Regions from separate parts of the Lysinibacillus sp. JNUCC-52 genome, predicted to be linked through region 1. Evidence: a T-box and tRNA genes for the amino acid it is inferred to sense, from the RefSeq annotation. Region 1 holds a T-box; the other holds one or more tRNA genes.
The links. The T-box of region 1 lies ahead of tyrS (tyrosine--tRNA ligase). A T-box ahead of a tRNA ligase gene usually reads a tRNA of that ligase, here a tRNA-Tyr.

Region 1 (3,195 bases):
TAGGGTTGATATATTTAGAGAGTCAGCTAACGCTTCACGCGCAGGAATAAGACCGCGTTCATCGTTCGCCGAAAAGTTCTTAGGACTCCAATCGCCAATAGCGAACTTAACGTCAACTAAGGGACTCCCTGCACCAATCACGCCGTATTCAATCGCAGGTGCATAAACAAGTAAAGGTTTCATTGTTGAACCATTTGAACGGGTAGAGCGAGTTGCGTGGTTTACTTGACTCGTTTTAAAATCACGACCACCTAGGAAACTTAAAATTCGTCCTGTGCTATTTTCGATTAAAATACTACCCACCTGTACAGGCATTTGCACATCTATTTCCTCACCTGTTACAGGATCTTTGCCTTTACCTGTATACGTTTGTCCGTAATATTTAAAGTTATCTGCCGCTTTTTGCATGGCATCGTACATATCCTTATTAATAGTGGAATAAATACGATAGCCTTTTGAACGAACATCGCGGTCAGCTAAGATTGAATATTTTTCTTCTAATTTACTTTCTGTTTTTAAGCGTTCTGGATCGATGCCATCTTCTTGCGCTAACTTTTCAGCAATAATTTGCTTCGCGCGGTCTTCCAGTTCAAACGTTAACCAAGGATAACGATCTTCTGGACGTGCTTCTGGCGAACGGAAGTCTTTTGTAATGTCGTAAGCGAGGGCTTCTTTGTATTGTTTCTCATTGATGTAGCCTGCTTCTCTCATACGATAGAGTACCGTTTTCATTCGATCGATGCCTAGTTTTAAAGCTTCTTCACTTTTTAGCACACCTGTATTCGTAAATGGTGTGTAAGTATAAGGTGCTTGTGGAATACCAGCTATGTAAGCGGCTTGAGGAAGTGTTAAATCCTTTGCCTTCACATTAAATATACCTTCAGCTGCAGTTTCAATACCTGCGATATTGCGTCCAGTTGCATTTCGACCGTAAGGAATAATATTTAAATAGGCCTCTAAAATTTCTTCCTTTGTCATAAAGTGTTCTAAACGCATTGCTAGTAATAGTTCTTTTGCTTTACGCTCATAGGAAACTTCATTTGTTAACACTTGGTTTTTAATAAGTTGTTGTGTTAATGTAGAGCCACCTGTTTGCGTAGCAGAGTTCGTTACGTCCTGTAGTAGCCCTCGAATTACGGCTTTAGGAACGATCCCATTATGCTCGCGGAAATATTCATCCTCTGTTGCAAGTACTGCATTAATTAAGTCAGGTGCAACAGCGCTAAGAGATGTTTCACGACGTTCTAAATCCGTACGCAATTTCCCAATATAAATATTGTTGGCAAAATAAATTTCACTTGTTTCCTCATAGTTGAAAATAAGGTCTCGTAATTCATCTTTAGAGCGCAAAGGCTCTTCTTTTACAAGTGAGGCAAAATAGCCGGCGCCAACAGAACCAACAAATACTGTGCCTACCAATGCAAAGACTAAAAATAGTAAAAATAAGTTCCAGACTACACTGCCTGAAATACGTAATGTCTTCATCCATTTTTGTTCGAGTAATTCATCGATCTTTGCATTGATTTTCTCAATCCAATCTTTCAAGGTATCGACCTCCTAAAATCTTGTTTATTATAGCATATAATGAATTGCCTCGAACATAGTTATTGACATTGAAAGAGAATCGTATAGAATAATGCTTATAGTTTTCTAGTGATGAAGAGTTTGCAGTAGTGTCTATATTCCCTGTTTAGAGAGCCAGCGGTTGGTGAAAGCTGGTCATAATGTAGAGACGAATTACGTACTTGGAGCTTAGACGTGCGCGCCTGCGATAAAGGCGGTTGAATGAGAGGAAGATGGATGACATCTTCAAGCCGGGTGGTACCGCGTTAGTTATTAACGTCCCTGCATGCAAAATTTTTGCGTGTAGGGACTTTTTTGTGTCTACACGCTAAAGAAAAACAATTTAGGAGGAAGAAACAATGACAAACGAATTATTACAAGATTTAGAATGGCGTGGTTTGCTGTACCAACAAACTGACGCTGAAGGCATGGAAAAACTTTTAGCTGAACAGTCTGTTTCACTATACTGTGGTGTAGATCCAACAGCTGACTCTATGCACATCGGTCATATCGTGCCGTTATTAACGCTTCGTCGCTTCCAAAAAGCAGGCCACCGTCCAATTTTACTTGTAGGTGGTGCCACAGGAATGATTGGGGACCCATCTGGTCGCTCTGAAGAACGTCAACTTCAAACAGTGGAACAAATTGACAAAAACGTGCAAGCTATTCGAGGCCAATTAGAGCGCATTTTTGAATTTGCAGAGGATGGAAATGGAGCGCAACTTGTTAACAACCGTGACTGGATTGGAAATATTAGTACAATTGAATTTTTACGTGATTACGGGAAATTAATTAATGTTAATTACATGTTAGCAAAGGATACGATTGCTTCACGTCTTGATACAGGTATTTCATTTACAGAATTTGCTTACACATTAATTCAAGGTATTGATTACAATCATTTATACAACAACTACAACTGTCGCATTCAAGTGGGCGGCTCAGACCAATGGGGCAATATAACAACTGGGTTAGAAGTAATTCGTAAAACACATGAAGAAGAAACAAAAGCATTTGGTATTACAATTCCATTAGTAACAAAAGCAGATGGGACGAAATTCGGTAAAACAGCTGGTGGTGCAGTATGGTTAGATAGTAAGAAAACATCTCCATACGAGTTCTACCAATTTTGGATTAATGCTGCTGATGCGGACGTTGTAAAATATTTAAAAATCTTTACATTCTTATCACAAGAAGAAATTAACGCATTAGCTGCATCTGTAGAAGAAGAGCCACATTTACGTAAGGCGCAAAAAGCTTTAGCAGAGGAAATGACACGCTTAATCCATGGTCAGGAAGCTTTAGATCAGGCTATTCGCATTACTGCTGCACTTTTCTCTGGCGATTTAAAAGCTTTGTCGGCTGAGGAAATGAAGGATGCGTTTAAAGATGTTCCTTCTATTGAAATGGCGAAAGAAGAGAAAAATATCGTGGATTTACTTGTGGAAGCAGGAATTTCATCATCTAAACGTCAAGCTCGTGAAGATGTAACAAATGGTGCAATTAGCGTGAATGGTGAAAAAATCACGGATTTAGAATATATCGTAGATGAAAAAGATCGCTTAGAAGATGCATTTAGCATTGTGCGTCGCGGTAAGAAAAAATACCATATGGTTAAATTTGGATAGATTG
Region 2 (3,195 bases), 1.8 Mb from region 1:
TTACACTCTTTTTTTTACTCGAAATAAGAACATATGCTCTTTTTAAAATTTGGAAGCGAATGTATGCTTCTTAAAAGGAGTGCTTTGGATGTTGGAAAATAAAAGGGATGATGAAGAAAGAATTAAAAAATTTGAAGGTGAAAATCAACAGCTAATAAATAACGAGTTGGTAATTTCCTTTTTGAAAATACCAACTAACAAAGAAAAGTACATGGATACCATAATAAACCCAACTACGGAGAATATGAAAGAATTAGATATGTTATTTAAACATTTTTATTTTAAAATTCGCTTTATTTCTCATATTTCCTCAACTCTAAAGTTTAATTCAATTAATTTCGACAAAAAATTGAGACTTATACAATCTAGATTTTCTCTTACTTTAGACGCCAAGATTAATGCTAATGAAGGACAAGAAACATTTCTCGATTTAATAGCTGATGAACAAGCTGAAGGCCATTTTAGTGAGGTCAACTTAAAGGATAACTTAGATGATTATGTAATAAGCCCGATATTGTATGATGCATTAAATTCGCTGACAAAAAAGCAAAAGGAGATAATTAGTCTAGCTTATGCAGAAGGTTTAAGCGATACGGAAATTGGACGAAGATTAAATAAATCACAGCAAGCTGTCTCTAAGACCCATAAAAAAGCTTTGGAAAATATGATGATGTATATTAAAAATCATGGGGAAAAAAAGGGGGATTTCTGATGATAACAGAACCATCTGATTGGATCATGATAATCGGAAATTTTGGTTTTCCAATAGCAATAACAGTCTACCTTTTCATTAGATTCGAAAAAAAAATTGAAAATCTTGAGTTAAGCATTAATAAATTATCGGACCTTATTAAAAACGTAAGAAAGGACTGAAGGGAGATGTCACAAGAATTAATTGCCTTAGTAAAAAAATCAAAATATGATGATAAAGCTTTATTAACTGTAATTAATTATTTTGAGCCTATAGTGAAACATTGTCTTTATCAAACCCATCCGCATTTTAGAGAGGATTTACGTCAGGATTTACTTATTAAGCTCATCAATACTATACGAAAATATGATGTGAATTCCGTCCCAGGATTTTGGGATTTGAAGAAACGATATAATGAACAAAATAATTAGGTTGTTTTCATCTTTCATAAATAAAATCGTAGTGGCATAGCCAAGTGGTAAGGCAAAGTTTGTAAAACCTTTTTCTCGGTTCAAATCCGAGTGCCACCTAAAGTCGTTAGAAATTGTTTGAATTATTTGAGTTGTTTGAGTGCCTGGCACTTCAACAGGCACTCTATTGTAACAAAGCATGGCTAATATTACAGGAATGTTACAAAAAGCCGCAATACCCATTAATTAATACCCATATTTTAACGTTGATAAACCACAAAGTGTTGGTATATCAGCTTTTTTTTTACTTTTAAAACCGTTACACAATTGAAAAATTAAAATACCTTCATTTGTGATAGTCTATGTATAGGCAAAAAAGTTCCTTGAGAGGGGTATAACAAACTTATGAAGAAAAAATGGTTATTACCGATTTTTGCATCTTTTATGTTATTTTCAACAATTCAAATAGATAACGCTGAAGCGGCAACTGCAAATGAAGTTACTGAAACAGCGACGAAATATTTAGGCATTCCTTATGCATATGGTGGTACAACTACTAGCGGATTAGATTGCTCTGGCTTTACTTCTAAAGTCTTCAACGATTTAGGCATTAAACTAAACCGTACATCAAGCTCTCAATATCAGCAAGGTACAGCGGTTGCGAAGAGTGATCTAAAAGTTGGCGATTTACTTTTCTTTAACACGAGTGGTAGTGGTATCTCACATGTAGCGATATACATAGGTGACGGTAAAATGATTCACTCTCAAACAGGTAAAGGCGTTAGCTATTCTAATGTAAACGATCCATATTATTGGAGTTCTCGTTACGTTGGTGCTAAACGTGTAGCAGATTTTGACGCAGAACAACAAGCTGAAGTGACAAAAGTAGCGACTGCTGAAGTAAAAGACGCTGCAATTGACTTTTCAGTATATGCTTCACGTGCTGAAGTTGCTGTACAAATTGCAAAAGCTTTAAATTTAGATACATCTGATAAAAACACGTCATTTGCAGACGTAAAACCTACTTATGCACATGCTGGTGCAATTTCTGCTGTGGCGAAGTTAGGAATTTTTACAGGTGATGATCACGGCAAATTTAATCCTTCTTCTCCAATGACTCGTGCACAAATTGCAAAAGTTTTAGTAGTTGCTTTTGGTCTTGAGCATAAAGGTGATGTTGTGACATTTGCTGATGTTCCTGAAAACTATTGGGCAACAGAATATATTTCAATTATCGCATCAAACGGTATTACATCAGGTAAAGATAACGGCAATTTCGGCTATGATGAAATGTTAAAAATTTCTCAGCTTGAAACATTTATCGAGCGCGCTAAGCAAGTGAATAAGTAATCAATTTCTACTTCGCTTCGGACAAGGGCTACGTTTGAAGTGAAGCAATGCATGGAAGTTCTTTTAAATAACGTATAAACGGAGGAGAGTTTGCACTTGCAGGCTCTCTTCTTTTTATGAATCTATATGAAATGGGGTGATATAAAAAAATGTCGAATAGTTACAATCTATGATAGTTTTGTATGTGAATTTTTGTTAAAATGAACACAATAACACGAGAACATGAAGGGAGGAAATAAGACATTGTACTTTAAAAAAATCAGTCTTATATTATGCGTCTTATTCATTTCAGCTTCTATGTTTACGATACATAGTGCAAATGCTAGTGGTGGTTTTGAAGATGTACCCCAAAAGCATGAAGCTTATGAAGAGATCAATTATTTAGTTAGTTTAGGTGTTATTAAAGGGTACACGGAAAATGGTAAAACGTATTATAAGCCTTATAATAACGTGACACGCGGACAAGTTGCAAAAATGGCCGTTGTTGCTTCTGGTAACAAACCATTAGTTGTCAATAAATCCAATTTTTCAGATGTAACAGTTGGTACCGAGCTTTCAGGCTACGTTGAACGTGCTATACAGCTAGGATACTTTAAAACAAATACAACAGGTCAGTTTTTACCAAACAAGCCTCTAACTCGCGATGAAATGAGTTATGTATTAACAAAGGCATTTAAGCTTGACGCAAGTGAATACGAAAATATTGATTCTCCTTTTGTTGATGTAGGTATTACACATCCCTAC

Region 2: it has a tRNA-Tyr gene. The T-box ahead of tyrS (tyrosine--tRNA ligase) is inferred to sense a tRNA for this amino acid. The anticodon was not compared.

Annotation. Positions count from the first base shown of each region.
Region 1 is NZ_CP065546.1:3,919,201-3,922,395, forward strand. Features, by position in the region: gene JNUCC52_RS19395 (transglycosylase domain-containing protein) at 1-1,545, opposite strand, end outside; T-box leader at 1,648-1,850, shown strand; gene tyrS (tyrosine--tRNA ligase) at 1,923-3,191, shown strand.
Region 2 is NZ_CP065546.1:2,095,258-2,098,452, reverse strand. Features, by position in the region: gene JNUCC52_RS10595 (sigma-70 family RNA polymerase sigma factor) at 89-712, shown strand; gene JNUCC52_RS10590 (YvrJ family protein) at 712-873, shown strand; gene JNUCC52_RS10585 (helix-turn-helix domain-containing protein) at 880-1,122, shown strand; tRNA gene JNUCC52_RS10580 (tRNA-Tyr) at 1,154-1,221, shown strand; gene JNUCC52_RS10575 (C40 family peptidase) at 1,507-2,451, shown strand; gene JNUCC52_RS10570 (N-acetylmuramoyl-L-alanine amidase) at 2,695-3,195, shown strand, end outside.